3 regions of the Pantoea sp. B65 genome follow, and region 1 is predicted to be linked to each of the others. Evidence: predicted binding sites of a transcription regulator. Region 1 holds the regulator's gene; each other region holds the start of a gene.

Region 1 (10,150 bases):
GCCTGATCACCGATCTGGATACGCTGTGGGAGGTAGTCACGCTGTCTTTATTGCCGTTACCGGTTGAAATCGAATTTATTAATCTGGGATCGGGGCAGAAGCGGCGCTATGGTGCGCTGATCCTGTTATTTGACGAGGCTGAAGAGGAGCTTGAGGGGCAGCTCCGCTTCAACATTCGGTAGGGTTATTCGGCAAGCAGTGGCAAAAAGGGCCCCGGCGAGCGGGGCCAAAGGGTTCGTCAGATCAGCAGATCGACGAGGAATTACTTATAGAGCTCGGCGGTGGCGTGCCAGCTATCGCCGGTGCGTGCTTCAATCACGCGATATGCGCTGGCGCCTTGTGCATCCGCTTTTTGTGACAGTGCCTGACGGATATCCGTCGGCGCACCGGCTACACCACTCACGGTAATTGTCCCCGCAGACTGCAGATTGCCTGCCTGTTCAGCGCTGATCAGATCGGCAGCAGCAGCGCCGAAGGTCATCAGGGAAAGCAGGCTCAATGTTGCGATGGTTGTTTTAATTTTCATAGGTTCCTCTCCTCATTGTGCTCAACAACCTGCGGGTTCAACATCATGACCAGGTCGTCGATGTCACGGACGGGCGTGACTGTTTTACGCCCGTAACGGTGAATTATTTATAGATTTCAGCGGTCGCGTGATAGTTGCCGTTGCTGTAAGCCTCGATCACACGGTATGAGCTGGCGCCCTGTTCGTTAGCTTTCTGGGACAGCGCTTCACGAATGGTCATTGGCGAGCTATCCAGACCGCTGACGGAGATGGTACCGATAGAATGCAGATTTTCACTGGCAACCTGTTGATCGGTAACCAGGTTTGCAGCGCTGGCGCCGAAAGAAAGCACAGAAGCCAGACCTAAAGCAGCGATAGCGATAGTCGTTTTCATAATATTTACTCCAGAAATTTGTTGTTCAGGGCAACCGAAAGGGATGAAAAGCCATTTTTATGCTTGGGGTTGCCGTCGTCGTTAATAGCAAATCTTCGATAACTTATTTGTACAATTCAGCAGTGGCGTGCCAGTTGCCGTTTTCGTAAGCCTCAACCACGCGATAGGCTTTTGCACCCTGTTGATCAGCTTTCTGCACCAGCGCTTCATTCATATCTGTCGGTGCACCCGCGATGCCGCTCACGCTGATCATGCCGGCAGGCTGCATATTCTGTGCCTGTTCTGCGGTGATGGATTCAGCTGCAAAAGCGCCAAATGACAGAGCAGAGAGAATGCTAAGGGTTGCGATAGTAGTTTTAACGTTCATGTTTATTTCCTCGTCGTCTATTTTTATCTTTTTGTTTAGTGTGATTCACATCACGAAAAGAAGTATAGATCTAATCACTGTGGAAATTAATACTCTGCTAATAATATTTTGTTGGGATACTTTGCGGGGAAAGCGGTTTTTAATAACTCCTGGTTATAACAAAAGCTTATAGATTGAATCCGTCATGTTAATATCATGTAAAAACAGCAACATAAGTCACTTTAGCTATTCGTGCGTAACTTTGCAGTCGATCACGCTATGTCAGCAGTGGCGGCAGGGGAAAAGAGGGGGAATGGCTTGCTAACCCAGTGATTTATGCGGCTTTGCGCCATTTGCGGGTCACTAATAACAAAAAAGCCGACAGAGTCGGCTCTAAGTAAAGGTAATGCTACAACCAGGTAAGAGGCAGGTTACGCGGCGGTTTCACGCCCGCTATTTATAGTTCTTGTTCGAATAACATCAGAATCGCGTCATACAACTGTTTTACCGTAAAGGCACGGGCTGGCGTAATAAAGATGGTGTCGTCGCCAGCGATGGTGCCGAGAATGCCTTCGGCTTTACCCAGCGAGTCCAGCAGGCGGGCGATTAACTGTGCGGCGCCCGGGCTGGTATGGATCACTACCAGCGCATCGTTGTAGTCGATATCCAGCACCAGATTTTTCAGCGGGCTGGTGGTGGTCGGCACGCCCAGCTCGGCCGGCAGGCAGTAAACCATCTCCATTTTGGCATTGCGCGTACGTACGGCGCCAAACTTAGTCAGCATGCGTGAGACTTTGGACTGATTAATATTGTCGAAACCTTCATCCTGAAGCGCCAGAACAATTTCACCCTGAGAGCTGAATTTTTCTTCTTTCAGTAAGGCTTTAAACGCCTTAATCAGATCTTCTTGTTTTGATGGGTTACGCATAGGCTACCGATATAAAAGAGGGAATAACAGGATACCCGACTGCGGGTGGTACATTATTATGCATTTAAATGAATGGTTATGCAAATAGACTTTGCAGGGCCGGGCGGCTATTTCATGGCGGGAGCGCATTCTAACAAACTTTCCGGGTGATGAAAAATCAGCTGAAAACACTCGCCATACAGGTAAAGTAAACGGATTGTTATCAGATTGTTCTTGTTTTGATCGCGAGCATCGGTGTATTGTAATCGCAGAATAATGTGTCGGTATTTTGCTATGAGCTGGCGTCAAACCTGTACGTAATCCGATCGGATTAACTATTTTTTACCCGGTTGAGTGCGACAGTACGCAAAGTAATGACAACATTCTCGTCATTACCTCTCAGGTTGGCTATCCTTGTAGACAAATGGATTCCCGGCACTTTTCTGATCACTATAATAAGGAGTTTAGGATGAAAGTTGCAGTCCTCGGCGCAGCCGGCGGTATTGGTCAGGCTCTCGCGCTTCTGCTCAAAACCCAGCTTCCGGCAGGTTCAGAACTCTCTCTGTACGACATCGCTCCTGTAACACCAGGTGTTGCAGTTGATTTAAGTCATATCCCTACAGCAGTTAAAATAAAAGGTTTCTGCGGTGAAGATGCCACGCCAGCCCTGCAGGGTGCGGATGTGGTGCTTATTTCGGCAGGCGTGGCACGTAAACCGGGTATGGATCGCTCCGACCTGTTTAATGTTAACGCCGGCATCGTACGTAACCTGATTCAACAAGTGGCCAGCACCAGCCCGCAAGCACTGATTGGGGTAATTACCAATCCGGTGAACACCACCGTGGCGATTGCCGCCGAAGTGCTGAAAAAAGCCGGTGTTTACGACAAGAATAAACTTTTCGGTGTCACAACGCTGGATATCATGCGTGCTAACACCTTCGTGGCTGAGCTGAAAGGCAAACAGCCGGAAGATCTGGATGTACCGGTAGTGGGCGGACACTCGGGTGTGACCATTCTGCCATTGCTGTCTCAGATCCCCGGTGTGAGCTTTAGCGAGCAGGAAGCGGCGGAGATGACCAAACGTATCCAAAACGCGGGTACGGAAGTGGTGGAAGCGAAAGCGGGTGGCGGCTCGGCGACCCTGTCAATGGGTCAGGCGGCAGCACGCTTTGGTCTCTCTCTGGTACGCGCACTGAAGGGTGAAAGTAACGTAGTAGAGTGTGCATATGTTGAAGGGGATGGCGAACATACCCGTTTCTTCGCGCAACGACTGTTGCTGGGCAAAAACGGTATTCAGGAACGTTTGCCTGTCGGCACGCTAAGCGCATTCGAACAGCAGTCGCTGGAAAGTATGCTGGATACGCTGAAGAAAGATATTACACTGGGCGAAGAGTTCGTTAAGTAATTCGCGGCTGTCGTAAGGGCGGCATAAATGCCGCCCTTATGGTTTAATTCTGTTGCGGGTACTCGAGTATGGTCACCGGCATCGTCAGTTTCTGATCGTTCCGCATCACCTGCACCTGAATCACTGAACCTGGACGGATCTCGGCGACCTGATCCATGGTTTCCTGCGCGGAGACCGCGGGTTTGCCATTCACGCTGGTAATCACATCGTTAATCTCAATACCGGCCTTCGCTGCCGGGCCGCCAGGCGCCACTTCGCTAACCACAATCCCCTGAATACGATCAATACCCGCCCCCTGACCATGCAGCGGCGGCACTTCACGCCCGGTGATACCGATATAGCCACGGATCACCCGCCCGTCACGAATCAGCTTATCCATGATTTTGGTCGCCAGTGCGGTAGGAATGGCAAAGCCGATACCTTCCGGCGTTTCGCCATCATTGCTTTTATCGAAGGAAAGGGTATTGATGCCCATCAGCTCACCCAGCGAGTTGATTAGCGCGCCGCCAGAGTTGCCGTGGTTGATTGACGCATCGGTTTGCAGGAAGTTCTGGCGCCCGGAAGGACTCAGGCCAACACGTCCGGTGGCGCTGATAATCCCCTGCGTCACGGTTTGCCCAAGGTTATAGGGATTACCAATCGCCATTACAATATCGCCGACATGCGCCATGCGTTTCGGGTTGATGGTGATCACCGGCAGGTTGGAGGCGGTAATTTTCAGTACCGCCAGATCGGTCAGGCTGTCAGAGCCCACCAGCATCGCTTCAAAAAAACGGCCATCCTGCAAGGCGACGATAATCTGGTCGGCGTTATTGATGACATGCCGGTTGGTCAGAATATAACCTTTTGCGTTCATGATAACGCCGGAACCGAGGGTGGTCACGCCGCCATTTTGTGTGCCGCCCCCGGCGCCACGGTTGTAGACGTTCACCACGGCGGGCACAGCACGGCGTACGCCGCGGTTATAACTCACCGGCGTTTCATCGGCACTATCATCGTGCGCGTAAATCAGGCTACTGCTAATCCTCAGCGCTGGCATCGCCGCTAATAATATGCCCGCAACGATCAGGCCAAGGATCACCGAACGCAAAAGTTTAGGAAACATGGTGTTAAGTCAGGCCAGGAAAGAACGGAAGGCAGAATAACATGAGTTACGCGGACACACACGGGGTTGTGTCCGCGTCGTGATAACAATAACGTTAACGCAGCAGCAGATAGATGCTTTCACCGGCACGCACGACATTCAGAGCGATTAGCGGCGGTTTTGCTTCCAGTTGCTTACGCAGTTCGGCAAGGTTTGCTATCGGGGTGCGGTTGATACCGATAATCACATCATCTTTATGCAAACCAACCTGCTCGGCCGGTGTCGACTTGGCGACGGCATCGACCTTCACCCCTTTGGTGCCATCTTTCAGCTGACTGTCGCTGAGGGTCGCGCCTTGCAGTGCCGGTGACAGTAGCGCAGCGCTGGCGGTGCTTTGCGCGCTGTTTTCAAGCTTAACGGTAACCGCGAGCGGCTTACCATCACGCAACAGGCCAATTTTCACCTCTTTGCCCGGCGCCGTGGTGCCAATCTTGACACGCAGCTCGGCAAAACTACCGATCGGCTTATCATCAACGGAAACGATAATATCGCCGGCTTTAATCCCGGCGCTGGCAGCGGCGGATTTTGGCAGCACTTCGCTGACAAAGGCACCGCGCTGGGCATCAACATTAAAGGCTTTGGCCATCTCGGCGGTCATTTCGGTACCTTTGATACCCAACTGGCCACGCTTCACTTCACCAAATTCAATCAGCTGCTGCGCCAGGTTCATCGCCATATTGGACGGAATAGCAAAGCCGATACCAATATTGCCGCCGCTTGACGCCAGTATGGCGGTGTTAATCCCAATCAGCTCGCCATTCAGATTAACCAGCGCACCGCCTGAGTTACCCCGGTTGATGGCGGCATCGGTCTGAATAAAGTTTTCCAGCCCTTCGAGATTCAGACCGCTGCGACCGAGCGCTGAGATAATCCCGGAGGTGGCGGTTTGTCCGAGACCGAAAGGGTTGCCGATAGCCACGGCAAAATCACCTACTTTCAGCCGATCGGAGTCGGCGATTTTCACCTGGGTGAGATTTTTTGCGCCGCTAATCTGGATCAGGGCGATATCGGTCTGCTCATCATGACCAATCAGTTTGGCGTCATATTCATTGCCGTCACTCAGCTGCACGCTGATTTTATCGGCTCCGTTCACCACGTGATTGTTGGTGAGCACATAGCCTTTTTCCGCGTTGATAATCACCCCGGAGCCAAGACCTTCAAATGGCTGCGGCTGGCCCTCACCTGAGCCTTCCTGACCAAAGAAGCGTTTCAGTGGCTCGGGAATATCCTGAGTTTGCGTCTGAGTGCCTTCGACATGCACGCTGACCACCGCCGGCAACACTTTCTCCAGCATCGGCGCCAGGCTCGGCAGCGATTGTCCTGCGATTTGTGCCGGTAACGCCGCCATAGCCTGCGGTGCGACGGTGACATTCAGGCCAATACTCAAGGCTAATGCGCTAAACAGTAATGATTTTTTCTTCATCGTTACGACGCTCTCGCTGCAAAAATGGAAGGGGGAAACAGTATGGAGACTGAAAACTGTGACAGATGATTCAGAAAAGGGTTCGGTGTTTTCATGCTAAGAGGGGCGCAATCGCGCCCCGGGAAATTGATTAGTCGCGTCTGGCGCGTTCGCCACGCAACAAGCCGGAAGCGCCGTCGGAGTAATCACGCGGCATCTGAACCGGTACCTGATCGTTATCCGCTTCTGCTTCGGTTAACTGCCAGGCAAACGGGTTCTTATCACCCGGAAGATTTGGCAACAGGTCGTTAGAACCTTTCGCCATATGCTGATAAAGCTGACGATAATCGCGCGCCATATTGTCCAGCAACTCAGCGCTCTGGGCGAAATGATTCGTCAGTTCATCACGATAATCAGCCAGCTCGGCTTTCGTTTTTTCCAGTTCATACTGCATGCTACGCTGTTCACGCAATTTCTTATTACCAAAACGCATTGCCACCGCGCCGATAATGATACCAACCACCAAACCAATAAGCGCGTATTCCCAGGTCATATCATGACTCCCATGTTGTCTTCGTTGTTCCGTAGGGCCTTTCAACTAATAATAGCCACTATACCCGCTAATCTATTCGAAGTGGAATCCTGCGGCGGCATCGCTTAGTGTAGAACGGCCTTTTTTTCGTCAACCGACGATGAGACAGACTACTTTTCAGGGAATGTGATTGAACAATGCAAACAACTTCTCCTCTGGCGCTTTATCAGCAGGCGCTGCATAACGGCGAATACCAGGCCGATGATGTCCAGCGTGCCGCCATTACCCGTTTAGACGCTCTGCAGCAGGCTTTAATCGCCGCTCCGACAGTGGTGATGGAGCCGGGCAAAGGGCTGTTTGGCAAGCTGAGCAGACTCATGGGCAAGGATAAATCAGCCCGACTGGAACCGCTGCGCGGCTTGTATATGTGGGGAGGCGTCGGGCGCGGTAAGACCTGGTTGATGGATATGTTTTTTCGGGCAATTCCTGGCGATCGCAAGTTGCGGCTGCACTTTCACCGCTTTATGTTGCGCGTACATGAAGAGCTGACTCAGCTGCAGGGACAGGCAGATCCGCTGGAGATCATTGCCGATGGTTTTAAGGCGCAAACCGATATTCTCTGCTTTGATGAGTTTTTTGTCTCCGATATCACCGATGCGATGCTGCTCGGGACCCTAATGGAAGCGCTGTTCGCCAGGGGGATTTCGCTGGTGGCGACGTCGAATATTCCGCCAGACGATCTCTATCGTAATGGTTTGCAGCGCGCGCGCTTTTTACCGGCAATTGAATTGATTAAGCGCCATTGTGATATCATGAACGTGGATGCCGGTATTGATTACCGTCTGCGCACCCTGACATCCGCTCATTTGTGGATGCAACCGCTGAATGAACAGACCGATCGCGAGATGGATCGGATGTTTGTCGCGCTGGCAGGGCGGGCGCGCGACGCGGATAAACCGGTACTGGAGGTCAATCACCGCGCTCTGCCAACCTTAGGTATGGCCGAAGGCGTGGTGGCAATGGATTTTCACACCTTATGTGGCGAAGCCCGTAGCCAGCATGACTACATCGAACTGTCGCGTCGTTTCCACAGCGTGCTGCTGTTTAATGTGCCGGTGATGATTAACCGCACCGAAGATCAGGCACGTCGTTTTCTGGCGCTGGTGGACGAATTTTACGAGCGCCACGTCAAGTTGGTGGTGGCGGCAGAAACGTCGTTGTTTGAGATTTATCAGGGTGAACGGCTGAAGTTTGAGTATCAGCGCTGTTTGTCGCGTTTGCAGGAGATGCAGAGCGAAGAATACCTGCGGCTTGACCATTTGCCCTGATTGCCAGAAAAAACCTTATGGGGTCGACGATTTAATCGTAAAAAAGGGTCGCGCTTTGTGTGCGACTTCTCTATAATCTTGCGACCCCACGTTACAGCAAAGGTTTTTTTCCCAAAACTTTTGTGTTCCAGTAACTCTATCCGAAGGGGTGGGCTTGCTGGTCAAGATGGTCGTGTGAGCCTCAACCGTTTATTCAAGCGTTTGGGATTTCACCAACGTGTAACTTAATTTGGGTAAGCTTTCAGATGAAAACTTTTACAGCTAAACCAGAAACCGTAAAACGTGACTGGTACGTTGTTGACGCAACGGGCAAAACTTTAGGTCGCCTGGCGACTGAACTGGCTTCGCGTCTGCGCGGTAAGCACAAAGCGGAATATACTCCGCACGTTGATACTGGTGATTACATTATCGTTCTGAACGCTGAGAAAGTTGCTGTAACTGGCAACAAGCGTAGCGATAAGATTTATTACCATCACACTGGCCACATCGGTGGTATCAAGCAAGCGACCTTTGAAGAGATGATTGCTCGCCGTCCTGAGCGTGTGATTGAAATCGCGGTTAAAGGCATGTTGCCAAAGGGCCCGCTGGGTCGTGCTATGTACCGTAAACTGAAAGTTTACGCGGGCAACGAGCACAACCATGCGGCACAGCAACCGCAAGTTCTGGACATTTAATCGGGATTATAGGCAATGGCTGAGAATCAAAACTACGGCACTGGTCGCCGCAAAAGCTCTTCCGCTCGCGTCTTTATCAAGCCGGGTAGCGGTAACATCGTTATCAACCAGCGTTCTCTGGAACAGTACTTCGGTCGTGAAACTGCCCGCATGGTAGTTCGTCAGCCGCTGGAACTGGTCGACATGGTTGGTAAATTTGATCTGTACATCACCGTTAAAGGTGGTGGTATCTCTGGTCAGGCTGGTGCGATCCGTCACGGTATCACACGCGCTCTGATGGAGTACGACGAGTCACTGCGTGGCGAACTGCGTAAAGCAGGCTTCGTTACTCGCGATGCGCGTCAGGTTGAACGTAAGAAAGTCGGTCTGCGTAAAGCACGTCGTCGTCCACAGTTCTCCAAACGTTAATTCGCTCTGTTTACAGCGCAAATTATCGAAAACCCGGTGCCAGCACCGGGTTTTTTCTTGGCTGATGCCGGATAAACTGTCGAATCTCAACGCTCACTAGCATTTTCCCGCCAAATCTTCAACACTGCCCCCACAACCAGCCTAAAATCTGGTAAACTGTCTGTCACTTTGCGCCCGTAAGCCGGGTGGGTTACACGTGCTTATCCTGTCAGGATGCCGGGTCAGCGTAACTTATGGCTGCGAGCCGTTATATCAAGCAGGTTAGTCGCCTCGTGGTTGGCTATTCGCAGTAATTTTCTCGATAAACTTGGAGGTTTTCATGGCTGTCGCTGCCAACAAACGTTCGGTAATGACGCTGTTTTCTGGTCCGACTGACATCTTTAGCCATCAGGTACGTATCGTGCTGGCTGAGAAGGGTGTCAGTGTAGAGATCGAGCAGATTGAAACGGATAATCTGCCTCAGGATCTGATTGACCTCAACCCGTATCGCACCGTGCCAACGCTGGTGGACCGCGAGCTGACGCTGTATGAATCTCGTATCATCATGGAATACCTTGATGAGCGTTTTCCGCATCCGCCATTGATGCCGGTTTATCCGGTGGCGCGCGGCGAGAGCCGTCTGATGATGCATCGTGTGGAGCAGGACTGGTACAGCCTGATGCGTAAGGTCGAAAACGGCAATGCGCAGGAAGCTGAAGCCGCGCGTAAACAACTGCGCGAAGAGCTGCTGGCGATTGCGCCACTGTTCGCCCGCACGCCATTTTTTATGAGCGAAGAATTTAGCCTGGTTGACTGCTATCTGGCACCACTGCTATGGCGTTTGCCGCAGATGGGCATTGAACTGGCAGGCACGGGTTCGAAAGAGCTGAAAGGCTATATGACGCGCGTGTTTGAGCGTGATTCCTTCCTTGCTTCCCTGACGGAAGCGGAACGTGAAATGCGCCTGCAAACGCGGGGCTAATAGTATGGAAATGTCTCAACTAACCGCACGTCGCCCTTATCTGTTGCGAGCGTTTTACGAGTGGCTGCTGGATAACCAGCTGACGCCGCATTTAGTCGTAGACATCAATCTGCCTGGCGTAATGGTTCCGCTGGAATATGCCCG
Region 2 (10,150 bases), on a different contig from region 1:
ATCGTCTGCTGGCGTTTCTCGATCAGGAGATGTCCGACTCACTCTCTTACCACTTCTGGAATAGCGGCGTAGTGATTCGTCACAACGAAGAGTTTGAGAAGATTGAAGGCGTCGATGACGGAGTGATTGTTCACCTGAAATCCGGCAAGAAAGTAAAAGCCGATTGTCTGCTGTACGCCAACGGACGTACCGGCAACACCGATTCGCTGACGCTGAAAAATGTCGGCCTTGAAGCGGACAGCCGTGGCCTGTTGAAGGTCAACAGCATGTATCAGACCGCCCAGCCGCATATCTACGCAGTCGGCGACGTTATCGGTTATCCAAGTCTGGCTTCGGCGGCTTACGATCAGGGACGTATCGCGGCGCAGGCAATAATCAAAGGTGAAGCGTCAGCCCATCTGATTGAAGATATCCCGACCGGGATCTATACCATTCCGGAAATCAGCTCGGTTGGTAAAACCGAACAGCAGCTGACGGCGATGAAAGTGCCTTACGAAGTGGGTCGCGCGCAATTTAAGCATCTGGCGCGGGCGCAGATTGTCGGTATGAATGTCGGTAGCCTGAAGATTCTGTTCCATCGCGAAACCAAAGAGATTTTAGGCATCCACTGCTTTGGCGAGCGTGCTGCCGAAATTATTCATATCGGCCAGGCGATTATGGAGCAGAAAAACGGTGGCAACACGCTGGAATACTTCGTGAATACCACCTTTAACTATCCGACCATGGCCGAAGCCTATCGGGTCGCGGCGCTGAACGGCTTAAACCGCCTGTTTTAAGCTATTACCCATATAATTCTGCATATGGGTACGAATCTCCTCTGCCAGCTGTTCATAACGGCTGCGCAGCGGCGATCCCGGACGATACACCAGCGCGATGGTGCGCTGCGGCTCCGGTTTGTAGCAGGACAGATAGCAAACGCCGTCGCGGGTGCGCTCATTCGGCACCGCCAGCGCAGGTAACAGCGTGATCCCACTGCCTGCCGCCACCATATTGCGCAGCGTTTCTAAACTGGTGGCACGGAAGTGGGTATCTTCCTCGGCGCCCGCCTGGAAACAGAAACCCATCGCCTGATCGCGCAGGCAGTGGCCATCTTCCAGCATCAGCAGTTTCTCACCGGCCAGCTCAGACATGGGTACACGATCGCGGTCGTGCCATGGATGATCGGCATAGATCGCCAGTTTCATTGGCTCGTCGAACAATGGCACTTCAATAAACGCTTCGCTCTCTTTCACCAGCGCCAGAATCGCGCAATCCAGCTTACCGCTGTCAAGCTGCGCCAGCAGCTGCTGGGTTTGTGCCTCATGCAGATACATCTCCAGCTTGGGAAAGGTCTGGTGCAGCATCGGTATAATTTGCGGCAGCAGGTAAGGCCCAACGGTCGGGATCAGGCCGATATGCAGTGGCCCGGACATTGCTTCGCCTTGCTGGCTCGCCATCTCTTTCAGCACTTTCACTTCACGTAACACCGTACGCGCCTGATCCACCAGCAGCAAACCCGCCTGCGTGAACAGAACCTTGCGGCTGGTGCGTTCCAGCAGCATAACGCCTAATTCATCTTCCAGTTTACGAATCTGTCCGCTCAGCGTCGGCTGACTGACATGGCAGGAATCAGCAGCACGTCGAAAGTGACGATGCTCGGCTAACGCCACCAGATATTCAAGATCACGAATGTTCATTTTACCCTCCGAACCACGATAGTCCGTGGCGATAGATAGGATAGCAATCAACGATTATCCCTATCAAGCTGATATGACAATAATGTCCAACATTCGGCCAGCGCCAGATTTTGTTATTTCAACCATGAGGTATTTTATGTTTGCAAGTCAGGAAGGTAAGTCGGTCCCACAAGTCACTTTTCATACGCGTCAGAGCGATCGCTGGGTTGACGTTACGACTGATGAGCTGTTTAAAGATAAAACCGTACTGGTCTTTTCTCTGCCAGGGGCATTTACCCCGACCTGTTCATCCAGTCATCTGCCGCGCTACAACGAGCTGGCCAGCGTGTTTGCCCTGCATGGCGTTGACAGCATTCTGTGTGTCTCAGTAAACGACACCTTTGTTATGAACGCCTGGAAAGCCGATCAACAGGCGAATAACATCACTTTTATTCCGGACGGTAACGGCGACTTTACCCGTGGTATGGAAATGCTGGTTGAGAAAGCCGATCTCGGCTTTGGCCCGCGCTCATGGCGTTACTCAATGCTGGTGCGCAATGGCGTGGTAGAGAAAATGTTTGTTGAACCCAATAAACCGGGCGACCCGTTTGAAGTTTCCGACGCCGATACCATGCTGCGCTACCTGGCACCCGACTTTAAGTTACAGGAGTCGGTCGCGCTGTTCACAAAACCTGGCTGCCCGTTCTGCACTAAAGCCAGGCAGATGCTGCTGGATCGCGGTATTCAGTACGAAGAGATTGTGCTGGGACTGGATGCCACCAGCGTCAGCCTGCGCGCCATAACTGGCCGTGCGACAGTGCCCCAGGTATTTATCGGCGGTCGCCATATCGGCGGCAGCGACGATTTGGAACAGTTCTTTGTGACGGCCTGATCAATTAACCCGGGCGGCACAAGGCCGCCCGTACGATGTTCCAGCCGGGCCAGCGCCCTGCGATTTACAAACGTTTTTTAGCTTCGCTAATTGCCAGGGCCACCTGTTGCGGGGAGACGCCGCCTTTGGCTTTACGCTGATCGAGGCAAGACTGCAGCGCCAGGCACGGATAGACGTCATCGCCGATCACACTGTTGAATTTCTGCAGATCTGACAGCGACAGCGCTTCCAGCGCCACACCCTGACGGATGGCTTCAACTACCGCTTCGCCAACAATATGGTGCGCTTCACGGAATGGCACGCCTTTGGCAACCAGATAATCCGCCAGCTCAGTCGCATTAGCATAACCCTGCTCCGCCGCCTCCTTACAACGCTGACGCTTCACCTGAATACCATCCAGCACCAGCGCGGCCATATGCAAACAGTCGGACCAGGTATCGAGCGCATCAAACAGCCCCTCCTTGTCTTCCTGCATATCTTTGTTATACGCCAGCGGCAGGCCTTTCAGCGTCATCATCATACCGGTCAGTGCGCCCTGTACGCGGCCGCATTTACCACGAATCAGTTCCAGCGCATCCGGGTTTTTCTTCTGCGGCATCAGTGAAGAGCCGGAGGTGACACGATCTGACAGCTCAACAAAGCCTGATTCACCAGTGTTAAAGAAAATCAGGTCTTCAGCGAAGCGCGACAGATGCACCATACCGATAGAAGCATCAGAAAGCAGCTCCAGCACATGGTCGCGATCGGATACGCTATCCAGGCTGTTACGGGTGGCGGAGGCAAAGCCTAACCAGCCAGCCAGCTGCTCACGATCGATAGCATAAGCAGTACCCGCCAGCGCGCCGCAACCGAGCGGGCTGACATCCAGACGCTTCAGGGTATCCTGCAGACGGCTTTCATCACGCGCCAGCATCTCCACATAGGCCAGACACCAGTGAGCAAAGGTCACTGGCTGTGCGCGCTGCAGGTGGGTGTAACCCGGCATCACCGCGTCCTGGTTAGCTTCGGCGGTAGCGACCAGCGCCTGCTGCAGCTGACGGGTGGCGCCAAGCAGTTCAGTCACCTGCTCTTTACACCAGAGTTTCAGATCGGTAGCGACCTGATCGTTACGGCTACGGCCAGTATGGAGTTTTTTACCCAGCGCGCCGACTTTGTCGATCAAACGCCCTTCCACCCAGCTGTGAATATCTTCTGCGTCGCTTGCCAGAATCAGTTGCGGATTGGCACGCACTTCTTCCAGCAACACGGTTAATGCCTGCTCTAATTGCTGCTGTTCATCTGCGGTCAGCACATTAACCGTTACCAGCGCTTTGGACCAGGCGACGGAACCGACGATATCCTGTTCTGCCAGACGATAGTCAAAGCGCAGCGAGTCGTTAAAAAGCTTGAAACGTTGATCTGCCGCCTGAGTAAACCGTCCACCCCAAAGTGCCATGTTAGTGCTCCGTTAGATAAAAATGAGTTCAGTGAGTTTTGATGACGCTGGCGCAGGGGCGGCATTAATGCCGCCCCTGCGCGTCTTGCCGTGTCAGTAAACCGGCAACTTATTTCTTTTCGTTCAATGCGCGAATACGTGCAGAGAGCGAGAACAGACGGATAAAGCCGCCCGCATGACGGTGATCGTACACTTCGTCTTCACCGAAGGTAGCGAACTCTTCAGAGTACAGGCTGTTAGGCGATTTTTTCTGAATCGCAGTCACCTGACCTTTGTACAGCTGCAACACCACTTCACCGTTCACTTCTTCTGCCAGCGCTTCAGCGGAAGCCTGCAGAGATTTACGCAGCGGTGCGAACCAGCGTCCGTCATACACGACGTAAGACATTTCATGGCCCAGCTGCTCACGCCATTTAAAGCTATCGCGATCCAGCACCAGCTGTTCAACCGCACGCAGAGCCGTAACCATAATGGTGCCGCCCGGGGTTTCATAGCAGCCGCGGGACTTAATGCCCACCAGACGGTTTTCTACGATGTCGATACGCCCGACGCCGTGTTTCGCGCCGATAGCATTCAGTTTGTCCAGGCACTGGTACGGGCTCAGCGCTTCACCGTTAACCGCAACCACCCGGCCTTTCTCAACGGTAACCGTCACCTGCTCTGGTTGATCCGGGGCTTCCAGCGGATCGACGGTCCACACCCAGCAATCTTTGTTCGGGGCATTCCATGGGCTTTCCAGCACGCCGCCTTCGGTAGAGATATGCCAGGCGTTTTCGTCGCGGCTGTAGATTTTTTCCAGCGACGCGGTGGTCGGGATATTGCGCTCTTTCAGGTAGTCCAGCAGTGCTTCACGGGAACGCAGGTTCCACTCACGCCATGGCGCCACCACTTTCAGCTGTGGTGCCAGCGCGGTATAGGTGGTTTCAAAACGCACCTGATCGTTACCTTTACCGGTTGCGCCGTGGCACAGGGCATCAGCGCCCACTTTCAGCGCCAGCTCAACCTGCGCTTTAGCGATAATTGGACGCGCCATGGAGGTACCCAGCAGATAAGTACCTTCGTACAACGCGCCGGTCTGCAGTACCGGATAGACGTAATCACGGATAAACTCTTCACGCAGATCGACCACGTGGCACTCAGAGGCGCCAGACTGCAATGCTTTCTGCTCAACGCCTTCCAGATCGCCACGTTCCTGGCCAATATCCGCCACAAAGGCAACCACTTCACAGCCACCGTAATTCTCTTTCAGCCATGGAATAATTGCTGAGGTATCCAAACCACCGGAGTAAGCCAGAACGATTTTTTTAATGCCTTGGTTTTGCATTTTTTAATCCTTGAATTTAAAGCGTTTCGTTATGCGAAAATCCGGGTGCCAATGGACACACCGTTAAATAAATTCGGCAGTTGTTCAGCATTGCGCCAGCTGGCGATATCCACCGGGCGACCGAGCGTCCGGGCAGCATCCAGTGCGGCGTTAACTTTAACAATCATGCCATCAGTAATAATGCCCTGCGCGATCAGCTGTTCAGCTTTTGCTGCCGTCATCTCGGCAATGCGCTGACCTTTACCATCGAGGATCCCGCTGACGTCTGACAGCAGAATCAGATCGGCGCCCAGCGTAGCAGCCAGTGCGGTAGCAGCCTGGTCAGCATTGACGTTCATCAGCTCGCCTTCCGCCGTAATGCCAATCGAGCTGATCACCGGCAGGAAACCGCCAGCCAGCAGGGAATTAATCAATACTGGTGAGCCCGGCGTGGCATTGCCAACATGGCCCAGCGCTTCATCAAGTTGGGTCACATTAACGCTGTTGCCGTCGCCGAGGCACAGACCGACAGCATTGATAGCATATTTCTTTGCCCATGCCAGCAGCGTTTTGTTCGCGGTACCCGCCAGTGCGCCAGTGATAATATCAATCTGATCGGCCGGGGTAACACGCAGGCCATTCTTTTTCACCACTGGCAGCGCCAGTTTTTTCATCAGTTCATCAACCAGGCAGCCGCCGCCGTGTACGATCAGCAACGGACGCTGATGCGACTGACGGTAGGTCACCAGTGCGTCAAACAGACGTGCCAGCGCTTCTTCGCTATCTAACAACACGCCGCCCAGTTTGATAATTAATGGATTAGTCATGGTGTGCTCAAACTCGCCTGTTAAATAAGTGACTGCGTTTCCGGGAAACCGAAACGAATATTCAAACACTGAATCGCCTGCGATGAGGCGCCTTTCAGCAGGTTATCTTCGACCGCAACGATGATCAAATGCTCGCCCTGCACGGCAAAACCGATATCGCAGAATGGCAGACCCACCACCGATTTCAATTCCGGCACGCCTTTCTCATACAAACGCACCAGCGGTTTATCGTGATAAGCGTTATGGAAGGCTTCCGCCACATCCTCACGGCTGACGCCCGCTTTCAGACGACAGGTGATGGTCTCCAGAATACCGCGCGGGAAGTTACCCAGGTGCGGGGTAAAAATCACCGGGACGCCAAGGTGCGCGGCAATTTCCGGCTGATGGCGGTGGGCAAAAATATTGTAAGCTTTCAGGCTGACTTCGCAGAAGCTGGTGTTCAGGCTGGCCTTACGACCGGCGCCGCTGACGCCGCTGGTGGCGTTAATTACCGGCCACTGTGCATTATTCAGCAAATCGGCTTCAATTAATGGCTTCAGCGCCAGCTGAGCCGCGGTCGGATAGCAGCCCGGTACGGCAACCAGCTGTGCTTCTTTAATTTTGTCGTGCTGCCACTCCGCCAGACCATACACCGCTTTCTCCAGCCATTGCTGGTGCTGATGTGTAAAGCCATAGTATTGGGTAAAAAAGTTTGCGTCGTTGACGCGAAAAGCGCCAGACAGATCGAATACCACGCAGCCCGCTTTCAGGAACTCCGGCGCCAGATCGTGGCTCACCTCATGCGCGGTGGCGAGAAATACCACATCCACTTTGTCGGCATACTCAGCCGCATCGCTAAGCGGTTGCAGTGGCAAATCGATCACCCCCTTCAGCTGCGGGTGAAGGTCGGAAAGTAATTTTCCTGCATCCGGACTTTGCGCTGAAACCGCTAAAGCGGTTATGTTCATATGCGGATGGCGATTCAGATAGGTCGCAAGCTCTACACCAGCATATCCGCTGGCGCCTACAATCAGCGTATTCAACATCAGGCTGTATACCTTTTTACAGTCACAAAATTCCGGGTTGCAGCCTTCAGGCTCCACACCCACGAGGACAGGCTTTTTTTTAATCAGGAACCATTTAACCGTTCCCTTAAGCCTGACGTTAATGTATTTTTATTCACTATTACTGCATGAATATTGATACTATCCTAACTCAAGGACTGTCAACAGTGAAGACAAAATTACCCCCTTTTATTGAACTCTACCGCCAGTTGATCGCTATACCGTCAATCAGCGCTACCGACAGCGCGCTCGATCAGAGTAATGAAACTTTAATCAATTTACTCGCCGGTTGGTTTCGCGACCTTGGCTTCAGTGTTGAAGTCCAGCCGGTACCCGGCACACGTCATAAATTTAATATGCTGGCGAAGAGCGGACTCGGCGCCGGAGGCCTGTTGTTAGCCGGTCACAGCGACACCGTACCTTATGATGACGGACGCTGGACGCGCGACCCTTTCACCCTTACCGAGCACGATAACAAGCTGTACGGTCTTGGCACCGCCGATATGAAAGGCTTCTTCGCGTTTATTCTTGATACCCTGCGTGACACAGATATTTCCACGCTGGAAAAACCGCTATATATCCTCGCGACCGCCGATGAAGAGACCACCATGGCGGGCGCGCATTACTTTGCGCAATCCACTACGCTGCGCCCGGACTGTGCGATTATCGGTGAACCGACCTCGCTGAAACCGGTTCGCGCCCATAAAGGCCATCTGTCGCAGGCGATTCGTATTCAGGGGCAGTCTGGCCACTCCAGCGATCCGGGCCGCGGGGTCAATGCCATTGAACTGATGCACGATGCCATTAGTCATCTGATGAAGCTGCGCAATACCCTAAAAGAGCGCTATCATCACGATGGTTTCGCTATTCCCTATCCGACCATGAACTTTGGTCATATTAACGGTGGCGACGCGGCTAACCGCATTTGCGCCTGCTGTGAACTGCATATGGATATCCGCCCGCTACCAGGGCTGACGCTGAGCGATCTTGATGGCCTGCTGAACGAAGCGCTGGCGCCGGTAAGCGCGCGCTGGCCGGGTCGCCTGACGGTGGGCGAGCTGCATCCGCCGATTCCTGGCTATGAATGCCCGCCCGATCATCAGCTGGTACAGGTCGTTGAGAAATTGTTGGGTACGCCAACCGAAGTAGTTAACTACTGCACGGAGGCGCCGTTTATTCAGCAGGTCTGTCCGACGCTGGTACTGGGTCCAGGCTCAATAAATCAGGCCCACCAGCCCGATGAATTTATTGATATGGCATTTATTAAACCGACCCGTGAATTGATTGCTCAGGTTGTGCAACACTTTTGCCACAATCAGAGATAACCGGGGTATTTGTCTGGCTATAGAGCCACTTACCGCTGATTTATTCCGTGTTTGGCGATAAGAATAACTTATCTCACCTTGATGTAATTAAATTTCATAAATTACCGTCATTTAGCGGCAGGATGCCGCATGTTTAAGGCATTTGACGAATGGATAGTTACATGGCTAGATAAAAGACGAAGTTATGCCCGTAAGGGTGAAATAAAGTTACAGAAAATATAAGGGTGTCAGGGGTCATATGAACGAACAATATTCCGCAATGCGAAGTAATGTCAGTATGCTCGGCAAACTGCTCGGGGATACTATAAAGGATGCGCTGGGAGAGAACATCCTTGATCGGGTGGAAACCATCCGCAAACTCTCCAAGTCATCCCGTGCGGGAAATGATGCCGATCGTAAGGAATTGCTCAATACGCTGCAAAACCTGTCGAATGACGAATTACTGCCGGTCGCCAGGGCTTTCAGTCAGTTTTTGAACCTGGCCAATACCGCTGAGCAATACCACACTATCTCGCCAAAAGGCGAAGGCGCCAATAATCCGGAGATGCTGGCCAGGGTGTTTGATCGCCTGAAACTGCAGCCCGATCTCACTGAAGAGGCTGTCCGTGAAGCCATTGAGTCGCTATCACTGGAACTGGTGCTGACTGCACACCCGACTGAAATCACCCGCCGCACCCTGATTCATAAACTGGTCGAAGTCAATACCTGCCTTAAGCAGCTCGACCATAATGACCTCTCGGACTATGACCACAGCCAGATTATGCGCCGCCTGCGTCAGCTGGTCGCCCAGGCCTGGCATACCGATGAGATCCGTAAGTATCGCCCGTCGCCGGTCGACGAAGCCAAATGGGGCTTTGCCGTGGTGGAAAATAGCCTGTGGGAAGGGGTACCTGACTTTCTGCGTGAGCTGAATGAGCAAGTAGAAGCCGCCTTTGGTTACAAACTGCCGGTCGACTTTGTCCCGGTGCAGTTTACCTCATGGATGGGCGGCGACCGCGACGGCAACCCGAATGTCACCTCTGATATTACCCGTCACGTGCTGCAGCTGAGCCGCTGGAAAGCCACCGACCTGTTCCTGCGCGATATCGCGGTACTGGTTTCCGAGCTGTCAATGTCGGAATGTACCCCGGAAGTACGCGAGCTGTGCGGCAATCCGGAAGCGCTGGAACCGTACCGCGAAATTATGAAGCATCTGCGCAGCCAGTTAACCAATACCCAGGCTTATCTGGAAGGGAAACTGAAGGGCGAACGCCCGACCCGTCCGGCTGACCTGCTGGTTTCCAACGACCAGCTGTGGGATCCGCTGTATACCTGTTATCAGTCACTGCAGGCGTGCGGCATGGGCATTATCGCCAACGGCCAGCTGTTGGATACCATGCGCCGCGTAAAATGCTTCGGCGTGCCGCTGGTGCGTATCGATATCCGCCAGGAGAGCACCCGTCATACCGAAGCGATTGCCGAAGTCACACGCTATCTCGGTCTCGGCGATTACGAAAGCTGGTCAGAAGCCGATAAACAGGCCTTCCTGATCCGCGAACTGAACTCCAAGCGTCCGCTGTTGCCACGTCAGTGGGAACCCAGCGCCAACACCCATGAAGTGCTGGAAACCTGCCGCGTCGCCGCACAGGCGCCAAAAGGCTCAATCGCCGCTTATGTTATTTCCATGGCGA
Region 3 (10,150 bases), on a different contig from region 1:
AAAACGCCTGCGCGCGATGAGCAAAGAGGATTTTGCCCAGTATCAGCTGGCGATGATTAACGAACTGAAACAGCGGCCACAGACGCTTGATGAGGAAGCCGGGCGCTTTACCAAAGATTTTGACCGGGAAAACTACCGTTTCGACACGCGTGAAAAAGTCATTGAGCAGGTCCAACAACTGACGCCTGAAGGGCTGGCGGACTTCTTCCACAATGCGGTAATAAAACAGCAGGGTCTGGCGCTAATGTCGCAAATTTCCGGGACGCAGCATGAAAAAGCAGAATATGCGCAAGCTGAGGGCTTTAAAACCTGGGAAAATGTCTCCAGTTTGCAGCAATCTTTACCGGTAAAGAGTGAGAAAAAATGACTAATCCGATTCCGCAACGGCTCGATCCGTTAACTCTGCCACTGGCTGGCGAACGGTTGATTGAAGCCTCTGCGGGAACCGGTAAAACCTTTACCATCGGTGTGCTCTATCTGCGTCTGTTGCTGGGTCTGGGGCAGCAGGCTGCTTTTCCGCGCCCGCTGTCGGTAGAAGAGATCCTGGTGGTGACCTTTACCGAAGCCGCCACCGCCGAGCTGCGCGGACGTATTCGTAGCAATATCCATCAGCTGCGCATCGCCTGCGTGCGCCGCGTGACTGACAATCCGGTGCTGAAACAGCTGCTGCTGCAGATCGACGATCTGCCACAGGCGGCGTCAATGCTGCTGGCGGCGGAACGGCAAATGGATGAAGCCGCTATCTTCACCATTCATGGTTTTTGCCAGCGTATGCTGAATCTCAATGCATTTGAATCCGGCATGCTATTCGAACAGCAACTTATCGAGGATGAACATACGCTGCGGCGGCAGGCGACCGCCGATTTCTGGCGCCGCCACTGCTATCCGCTGCCGCTGGCGATTGCCCGGGTGATTGCCGCGGAATGGAGCGGACCGGACGCTTTGCTGTCGACGCTGTCGCCCTGGTTGCAGGGTGAGTCGCCAACGCTGAAATATCCCCCGGCGCTGGATGAAACCCTGAGTGAACGTCATGCCAGACTGATTGCGCGTATCGATCGGCTGAAAGCGCAATGGCGTCAGGCGGCGCCGGAGCTGCTGGCGCTGATCGCCGACTCCGGCGTTGATAAGCGCAGCTACAGCAGCAAACATCTGCCGAACTGGCTGGAAAAAATCGGCCAGTGGGCGCAGGAACAGACGGAGAGCTACAGCCTGCCAAAGGATCTGGAGCGTTTTACGCAGAGTACGCTGACGGATAAGACCAAAAAAGGTGAGGCGCCGCAGCACGCACTGTTTGCGGCGATTGAACAGTTTCTTGCGCAACCGCTGTCGCTGCGCGACCTGGTGATTGCCCGCGCCCTGCAAGAGATCCGCTTTGCCACGCGTCAGGAAAAACGACTGCGCGCGCAGCTGGGCTTTGACGATCTGCTCAGCCGTTTTGACGAGGCGCTGCAGCAGCCCGCGGGTCCGCTGCTGGCCAGTACCATTCGTAACCGTTATCCGGTGGCGTTAATCGATGAGTTTCAGGATACCGATCCACAGCAATACCGTATTTTCCGCACGCTGTATGTCGGCCAGCCGGAAAGCGCGCTATTACTGATTGGCGACCCGAAACAGGCCATCTATGCCTTTCGCGGCGCCGATATTTTTACCTATATGAAGGCGCGTTCCGAAGTGAGCGCGCACTATACGCTGGACACCAACTGGCGCTCATCTCCGCCGATGATTGCAAGCGTTAATCAGCTATTCACCCGGCTGGATAACCCTTTTCTGTTTCAGCAGATCCCGTTTCTGCCGGTGCAGGCTGCGCCTGCTAATGCGGCGCTGCGCTTTACTATCGATGGGCAGCAACAACCGGCGCTGCGTTTCTGGTTACAGCCGGGTAGCGGGGTGGGCGTCAGTGAGTATCAGCAGTTTATGGCGCGTCAGTGCGCGGCGGAGATCTGTCACTGGCTGACCGCCGGCCAGCAGGGAACGGCGTTGATCGGCAAAGGCGAGGAGATGCGCCCGGTGCAGGCTTCGGATATCACCATCCTGGTGCGCAGCTATGGCGAAGCGGCGGTGATGCGTGAGGCGCTCAATGGCCTCAATATCCCTTCAGTCTACCTTTCCAATCGTGAGAGCGTGTTTACCACCCCGGAAGCGCGTGAACTCTTATGGCTGCTCCAGGCGGTACTGGCGCCAGAACAGGAACGTACCTTACGCAGCGCGCTGGCGACCAGCATTCTTGGCCTTGATGCGCCTACCCTTGATGCGCTGAGCCAGGATGAGCGCGCCTGGAACCAGCTGGTGGATGAGTTTGCTGACTATCGCCAGCTGTGGCTGAAACGCGGCGTCTTGCCGATGCTGCGCGAACTGATGGTGAAACGTCATATCGGTGAAAATCTGCTGCTCTCTTCCAGCGGCGAGCGTCGTCTGACCGACTTACTGCACCTGGGGGAACTGTTGCAGGAGGCCGCTTCCCAGCTCGACAGTGAACCTGCGCTGGTGCGCTGGCTGGCGCAACAGATAGCGCAACCCAACAGTCAGGCGGCCAGCCAGCAGCTGCGGCTCGAAAGCGATCGTCATCTGGTACAGATTGTCACCATTCACAAATCGAAAGGGCTGGAGTATGCACTGGTATGGCTGCCGTTTGTGGCTAATTTCCGCGAGGCCGCACAGGGCATTTACCACGATCGTCACACCTTTCAGGCATTGCTCGATCTGCAGGGGGATGACGAGAGCCAGCAGTTAGCTGAGCAGGAGCGGCTGGCGGAAGATTTACGCCTGCTGTATGTGGCGCTGACCCGCTCAGTCTGGCACTGCAGTATCGGTATTGCGCCGCTGGTAAAAGGTAATCGCAAGAAAGAGGGCGGCAGCGATCTGCATAAAAGCGCCGTTGGTTTTTTACTACAGCGCGGCGAGGAGGCTGATAGTGAGCAGTTGCTTACTTTTCTGCAGCAGCTGAGCAGTGAAGCAATTGCGCTGACCTGCGCCGGGACCAGCGATCACCGCGCATGGCAACCAGAAGAGCCGCAACCGCAGCAGCTTAGTAGCCGGCAGATTACCCGTACGCTGCGGGATGAGTGGCGCGTAACCAGCTATTCCGGCTTACAGCAGCATGGTCCGGCGATGGCGCTGGATCTGGTGCCGCGTTTTGATGTGGATGCCGCCGGGGAAGCAGGTCAGGTAAGTGAGCAAGCACTTACCCCACACAGCTTTCCGCGTGGGGCATCGCCGGGAACCTTTTTGCACAGCCTGTTTGAAAATATTGATTTTACCCAGCCGTTGCCAGCAGAGTGGTTACAGCAGCAATTGCAGCAGCAGGGTTACGACCAGATGTGGTTGCCGGTGTTGGAACAGTGGGTTAACCGCATCCTTAATACGCCGCTGGATGAAAGCGGCGTCAGCCTCAGTCAGTTGCAACCGCAACACAAGCAGGTGGAGTTACAGTTTTATCTGCCTATCGGTGCTCTGCTTACGGCGTCCGGGCTGGATAAACTGCTGCGAAAGTACGATCGGTTATCGGCACGCGCGCCGGCGTTAAGTTTTCATCAGGTGCGCGGCATGCTGAAAGGGTTTATCGACCTGGTATTCTGCTGGCAGGGTAAATACTATCTGCTGGACTACAAATCAAACTGGCTGGGCGAAGAGAGTGCGGCCTATACGCCGGAAGCCATGGAGCAGGCGATGATCGCTCATCGCTACGATTTGCAGTATCAGCTGTATACGCTGGCGCTGCACCGCTATCTGCGTCACCGGCTGGCGGATTATGACTATCAGCGCCATTTTGGCGGCGTGCTGTATCTTTTTCTACGCGGCGTTGATGGCAGCGCCAGTGAGAATGGCGTGTTTCGCACCCGCCCATCGCTGGAGTTTGTTAGCGAGCTGGATCAGCTGTTTGCCGGCAGTACAGGGGAGGCGGCATGTTAATCGGGCTATTGCGCCAGGCGGTGGAAAAACGGCTGATGCGCACGCTGGATGTGCAATTCGCCCATATGCTGGCCGACGAGTCACAGCCTGCGCTGATGCTGGCGGCCGCCTGGATCAGCGCGGAAGCTGGCGAAGGCCATGTCTGTCTGCCGCTCGCCCAACTGACGGAATCTGCGTTGTTTGCCGGTCGTCACCCGGAACTGGCGGCGGCAATCTGGCAGGCCGCTGGCGCACCGGATGACTGGCAGACTCTGTTATTAAACAGTGCAGCGGTAAGCGATGGCTCACTTGCTACGCCGCTGGTATTGCATCAGCAGCGGTTATATCTCAACCGGATGTGGCAGGGGGAGGGTAAGGTGGCGGAATTTATCGCTACCGAGCCTGTGGCTGAGGTTGCTGATAGCAGCGTGCTGCGTGCGGTGCTGGATCAGCTCTTTGGTCAGCAGCCGGAAGACTGGCAGAAGGTGGCCGCTGCGGTGGCGATCACCCGCAAGATCTCGGTGATCTCCGGTGGTCCCGGCACCGGGAAAACCACCACGGTGGCAAAATTACTGGCGGCCCTGATCCGTCTGACCCCTGGCGCGCTGCGCATCCAGCTAGCCGCGCCGACGGGTAAAGCGGCGGCGCGTCTGACCGAATCGCTGGGCAAAGTGCTGCCAGACCTCGGGTTGAGCAGTGAAGAGCAGCAAAAATTTCCGGCTGAAGCCACCACTCTGCACCGTCTCTTGGGGGCGCAGCCTGACAGTCTGCGCATGCGCTATCACGCGGCCAATCCGCTGCATCTTGATGTGCTGGTGGTGGATGAGGCGTCGATGGTGGATTTACCGATGATGGCGAATCTGATTGCCGCACTGCCAAAGCAGGCACGGGTGATTTTCCTCGGCGACCGCGATCAGCTGGCGTCGGTGGAAGCCGGGGCGGTATTGGGGGATATCTGTCGCTGCGCCGAAGCCGGTTATAGCGTGGCGCGCGCGCAACAACTGACGCAGCTGACCGGCTGCCAGGTTGCGGGACGGCATGATGAACAGGCTTCCGCAGTGCGCGACAGTATTTGCCTGCTGCGCAAAAGTTACCGTTTTGACCAGAAGTCGGGGATCGGTCAGCTGGCGCTGGCGGTAAATGCCGGCGATCTGCGACGCGCCGATGCGGTATTTGCCGCCGGATTCACTGATATTGCACGCCACCCGCTTGCCAGCGCGGAACAGTATCAACAGCTGTTAAGCGACTGTGTGGCCGGTTATCGCCCCTGGCTGCAACTGGTGGCACAGCAGGCGCCGGCCCAGCAGGTGATGGCGGCGTTTGCGCGCTACCAGTTACTCTGTGCGCTGCGTGAAGGGCCGTTTGGCGTGGTGGGATTAAACGATCGCATCGAGCTGATGCTGCAACAGAAAGGACTGATCCAGCGGCCGCCAGCGGCCAGCGGTAAATGGTATGCCGGCCGCCCGGTGATGATTGCCCGCAATGACCGCACTCTGGGGCTGTTTAATGGTGATGTTGGCATTGCGCTGCGTGATGAAGAGAACAACTTAAAGGTGTTCTTTTCGCTGCCGGATGGCAGCATCAAAGCGGTGCAGCCCAGTCGTTTACCGCCGCACGATACGGCTTTCGCCATGACGGTGCATAAATCTCAGGGATCGGAGTTTGAACATACCGCCCTGGTGTTACCCAATCATTTTCTGCCGGTGCTGACCCGTGAACTGGTTTATACCGCCATCACACGTGCGCGCCGCCACCTGACGCTATACGCCGATAATAACGTGTGGAGTAAAGCGGTGAAAATGCGTACGCAGCGGCGTAGTGGCTTGCAGGAGCGGCTGATCGGGCAGTGACAGGGGATATGGCTGCGGGCGGCGAAAACGCCCGTCGGTTAAGCTGCGGCCAGCAGTTGCTCTTCCGGGTGCTCGGGGAGATACAGGCGCTGGCGACGCTGGCGACGCTGGCCTGCTCGCCGCCAGCGCGGATCCGGAGCGCCAGGTTCCGGCTGTTCAGTTCACTGGCATTCGCCACCAGCCCGGAATCTGCCGCGATTCTGCCGCAACCCTCCAGCCATTGAGCGACTTCGGCCCAATCCCATAGCGGCGACTGGCCGCTAATCCGCTGAACCGGATGAGGAAAATCGCCTTTGCCGCGCGCACCGTCTTTCAGCATGGTGATGGCCTGCCACGCCAGTTACGGCAGACAACCAGCGCACTGCTGCCGATGCGCTAAGATTACGGGATTAAATGATTTTATTTTTCGCGAAAGATCAGATAGCTATGTAAATATTTTCAGCGGCGGCGGGGAAGAAACGCGATAGCGGCTGGCATACAAGTTATCTCCGCGCTAATCATCGCGGAGATAACCGGGCGGTGACTGTCGTGACTAACGCAGGTCCGCCATCAGCACTTTCGATCGACGCTGATAGTTATACATCTGTTTTTTACTTTCCGGCAGCAGTTCAATATCCACCGGCGTAAAGCCTCGTTCCTGGAACCAGTGAATACTGCGGGTGGTCAGCACAAATAACTTTTTCAGCCCCATCTGGCGCGCCTGCAGCGCAACACGCTGTAATAAGGCCTCACCGCGCGAAGAGCTGCGATAATCAGGGTGCACCGCCACACAGGCCATTTCACCAATCTGTTCTTCCGGGAACGGATAGAGGGCGGCACAGGCGATAGTCAGATTATCGCGCTCGATAATGGTGAACTTGTCGATCTCCATTTCCAGCTGCTCGCGTGAGCGCCGCACCAGAATACCCTGTTGCTCCAGCGGACGGATCAGTTCCAGAATACCGCCGATATCGTTGATAGTGGCGCGACGGATCTGTTCAGCCGACTCCATCACAATTTGCGTACCGATGCCGTCGCGGGAGAAGAGCTCCTGCAGCAGCGTGCCATCTTCCTGATAACTGATCAGGTGGCAACGACGGACGCCGCTACGGCAGGCTTTTACCGCGCCACGCAGAAAGCGTACCGTGCCGGAGAGATAATCGCCTTCGGTTTCCTGGGCTTCAATCAGTGCCTGGGCATCGTTGGGGAACAGCTCAGAGATAATATTGCCATCCTGATTGGTGACCCCCTGCTCTGAGCAGAAACCAATCATCTTTTCCGCTTTTAATTTAATTGCCAGCTGGGTGGCCACCTCTTCCGATGTGAGGTTAAAGCTTTCACCCGTGACTGACACCGCCACCGGCCCCATCAGCACGATGGCGCCGCTGTCGAGTTGACGATGGATCGCCTCTTCATCAATCCGGCGGATGCGTCCGCTATGGCAATAGTCGATACCATCATCAATGCCCAGCGGCTGAGCAATAATAAAGTTGCCGCTCACCACATTGATATGCGCGCCCTGCAGTGGCGTATTATTCAGGCTCATCGACAGACGGGCGGTGATATCCAGCTGTAAACGGCCGGCAGCCTGTTTCACCAGCTCTAACGACTGCGCATCGGTAACGCGGGTATGCTTATGATAAATCGGCTCGAGTTGATGCTCAGCCAGGTTGGCGTCAATTTGTGGACGCGCGCCGTACACCACCACCAGGCGAATGCCCAGGCTATGTAACAGGCCGATATCATTGACGATGCTGGAGAAGTTTTCATGCTCGATCGCTTCGCCACCGAGCATGATGACAAACGTTTTACCTCGGTGCGCGTTGATATAGGGAACGGTATGGCGAAAACCCTGAACCAGTTCGGTACTACGTTCCTTCACGGCAAACCCTCTTTGCATGTTTATTCGAAATTTTTGTATTTTTATTCTTTTATCGCCTCTGATGCAAGAGGCAATTATCCTTACTTATCACCAGTTACGTCAGATTCTGCAGTCTAATTCTCTGCATTTATTCGCTTTTTCCGGGTGACAGCGACTAATCGATTCGATAAAGTTTTTGCCATATTTTTATTTTTGGCTGTTTTTTGCACCTGTCACAGTAATCCGGAGCGGCATGACCGAATCAAACTCTCTCCTCAGTCGACGCCGATTGTTACAAAGCGCTGGCGCGGTTTGGCTGCTTAGCGTCAGTCCGGCGGGTATCGCCGCCAGCAGCCATGTGGTTGCGGTGCGTATCTGGCCCTCATCGACCTACTCGCGCTTAACGCTCGAATCGAACGTTCCGCTTCAATATAAACAGTTTGCCTTAAGGGATCCTGAACGGGTGGTGATCGATATCGAAAATATCCATCTGAATCACGTGCTGAAAGGGGTGGGTTCGCTGGTAGCGGCCCATGATCCCTTTATTAAAAACGCCCGTGTCGGACAGTTTGATCAGCATACCGTGCGTCTGGTGCTGGAGCTGAAACAAAACGTCGCCGCGCGCATTTTTACCCTGCCGCCGATTGCCGGCATCAAAGATCGTCTGGTGCTGGATCTCTATCCGGCGCAAGCCCCGGTGGAGGATGATCCCTTGCTGGCATTGCTGGAAGATTACAATCAGAGCGATCTGGCGCTGGAACAATCGCAACCGCGCGAAGCGCCGCTGCCGGGTAAAGCCGGACGCGATCGGCCAATAGTGATTATGCTCGATCCGGGACACGGCGGCGAAGATTCCGGTGCGGTGGGGAAAAATAAGACGCGGGAGAAAGATATTGTGCTGAAGATCGCCCGGCGTCTGAAGGCGATGATCGATAAGCAGCCCAATATGCGCGCCTATATGACGCGTAATGAAGACGTGTTTATTCCGTTAAAAGTTCGGGTGGCAAAAGCGCGTAAGCAGCGTGCCGATCTGTTTGTATCGATTCATGCTGATGCTTTTACCAGCCGCGCTGCACGCGGCTCCTCGGTGTTTGCCCTTTCCACCAAAGGGGCGACGTCGACAGCGGCGCGTTTTCTGGCACAAACGCAGAATGAATCGGATTTGATTGGCGGTGTGAGTCGCAGTGGCGATCGCTATCTCGATCACACCATGTTCGATATGGTGCAGAGCCTGACGATTAATGACAGCTTGAAGTTTGGTAAGGAGGTATTGTCGCGGTTGGGGCGGATAAACCATTTGCACAAGCGCACGGTCGATCAGGCCGGATTCGCGGTGTTAAAAGCACCGGATATTCCGTCGATTCTGGTGGAAACCGCGTTTATCAGTAATCTTGAGGAGGAGCGCAAGTTACGTACCAGCGCTTTTCAGCACCAGGTCGCTGAATCCATTCTGGCCGGGATTAAGGCTTATTTCGCCACCGGGGCGGCGGTCGCCAGCAAATAGAGCGACAACAATAACGGCGGCACTAACGCCGTCGGTGTCGGGGATCAACGCAGAAAGGATCATCGCGGGAAATCTGGCGAACGCCAGAAACAAAAAAACACCCTTGCAGGTGCTTTAAAATTGGTTGCGGGGGCCGGATTTGAACCGACGACCTTCGGGTTATGAGCCCGACGAGCTACCAGGCTGCTCCACCCCGCGTCCGTGTTGCTGTCGCTTCCGTCACGACAGGTACTGCTACTATCACAATCGCTGTTGCGAATTGGTTGCGGGAGCCGGATTTGAACCGACGACCTTCGGGTTATGAGCCCGACGAGCTACCAGGCTGCTCCATCCCGCGTCCGTATTCTAACATTTACTTCTTGTTTCGCAATCAGTTATGCGAATTGGTTGCGGGAGCCGGATTTGAACCGACGACCTTCGGGTTATGAGCCCGACGAGCTACCAGGCTGCTCCATCCCGCGTCCGTGGAAGCGCACTATACTCTCCGCGCGTTTTGATGCAACCCATTTTTGCAGAAAAATGATTTAAATACCGTCTGTTGTCGAATTTGCCCGCCAACTGCTGATTTGTTGCACAATAGCTCCGACCCTTTTTTTAGTGATACATTTAAATCTGCCTGGGCCTTTGTTAGGCTTCGTGTTGGATTACTGGCGAGATAAGAGAAAGCGATGAAAGGATGTTGGTCAAAGTATGTAATGGCAGGCGCGTTACTGGCGCTGTTGGCGGGATGCTCATCTAAACCAACCGATCGGGGACAACAGTATATAGATGGTAAGCTGGATCAGCCGCTGGAGCTGGTGAATCAGCCAAATGCCAAAGGTCGTCCGGTCAATGGCAGGGATTTTGCCGATCAGGTCGGCGCCGTTAAAGTGGCTTCTCCCGGGTTGTTCACTCGCCAGAACGGAACCTACAGTGCCATTGAAGGCTGGCTGATCGCTGGCGGTGATACCCGTCAGTTGCGCCAGTTCGGACTTGATGCCTTCCAGATGGAGGGGGTTGATAACTACGGTAACGTCCAGTTTACCGGTTACTACACGCCGGTGATTCAGGCGCGCTATACCCGCCAGG

The links. Region 1 encodes ArgR, which controls arginine synthesis, uptake and breakdown. Its sites were predicted from a motif close to ANTGAATAAAAATACANT; they were not measured.
Region 2: argC (N-acetyl-gamma-glutamyl-phosphate reductase) is a predicted target of ArgR. The motif match lies at 7,258-7,275, and genes of this name have one in related genera.
Region 3: argA (amino-acid N-acetyltransferase) is a predicted target of ArgR. The motif match lies at 7,632-7,649, and genes of this name have one in related genera.

What each region holds. Positions count from the first base shown of each region.
Region 1 covers NZ_JAHXPU010000011.1:317,122-327,271, reverse strand. The annotation lists gene JWF83_RS02420 (hypothetical protein) at 1-182, shown strand, start outside; gene yhcN (peroxide/acid stress response protein YhcN) at 263-526, opposite strand; gene yhcN (peroxide/acid stress response protein YhcN) at 630-899, opposite strand; gene yhcN (peroxide/acid stress response protein YhcN) at 1,003-1,266, opposite strand; gene argR (transcriptional regulator ArgR) at 1,703-2,173, opposite strand; gene mdh (malate dehydrogenase) at 2,622-3,557, shown strand; gene degS (outer membrane-stress sensor serine endopeptidase DegS) at 3,601-4,662, opposite strand; gene degQ (serine endoprotease DegQ) at 4,757-6,124, opposite strand; gene zapG (Z-ring associated protein ZapG) at 6,255-6,656, opposite strand; gene zapE (cell division protein ZapE) at 6,833-7,963, shown strand; gene rplM (50S ribosomal protein L13) at 8,209-8,637, shown strand; gene rpsI (30S ribosomal protein S9) at 8,653-9,045, shown strand; gene sspA (stringent starvation protein SspA) at 9,365-10,006, shown strand; gene sspB (ClpXP protease specificity-enhancing factor) at 10,011-10,150, shown strand, end outside.
Region 2 covers NZ_JAHXPU010000044.1:6,634-16,783, forward strand. The annotation lists gene sthA (Si-specific NAD(P)(+) transhydrogenase) at 1-776, shown strand, start outside; gene oxyR (DNA-binding transcriptional regulator OxyR) at 759-1,676, opposite strand; gene JWF83_RS22650 (glutathione peroxidase) at 1,813-2,547, shown strand; gene argH (argininosuccinate lyase) at 2,612-3,982, opposite strand; gene JWF83_RS22660 (argininosuccinate synthase) at 4,092-5,306, opposite strand; gene argB (acetylglutamate kinase) at 5,336-6,112, opposite strand; gene argC (N-acetyl-gamma-glutamyl-phosphate reductase) at 6,133-7,137, opposite strand; gene argE (acetylornithine deacetylase) at 7,323-8,480, shown strand; gene ppc (phosphoenolpyruvate carboxylase) at 8,719-10,150, shown strand, end outside.
Region 3 covers NZ_JAHXPU010000044.1:260,380-270,529, reverse strand. The annotation lists gene ptrA (pitrilysin) at 1-367, shown strand, start outside; gene recB (exodeoxyribonuclease V subunit beta) at 364-3,909, shown strand; gene recD (exodeoxyribonuclease V subunit alpha) at 3,903-5,738, shown strand; gene JWF83_RS23805 (hypothetical protein) at 5,747-5,962, shown strand; gene argA (amino-acid N-acetyltransferase) at 6,271-7,617, opposite strand; gene amiC (N-acetylmuramoyl-L-alanine amidase AmiC) at 7,832-9,082, shown strand; tRNA gene JWF83_RS23790 (tRNA-Met) at 9,204-9,280, opposite strand; tRNA gene JWF83_RS23785 (tRNA-Met) at 9,343-9,419, opposite strand; tRNA gene JWF83_RS23780 (tRNA-Met) at 9,467-9,543, opposite strand; gene mltA (murein transglycosylase A) at 9,751-10,150, shown strand, end outside.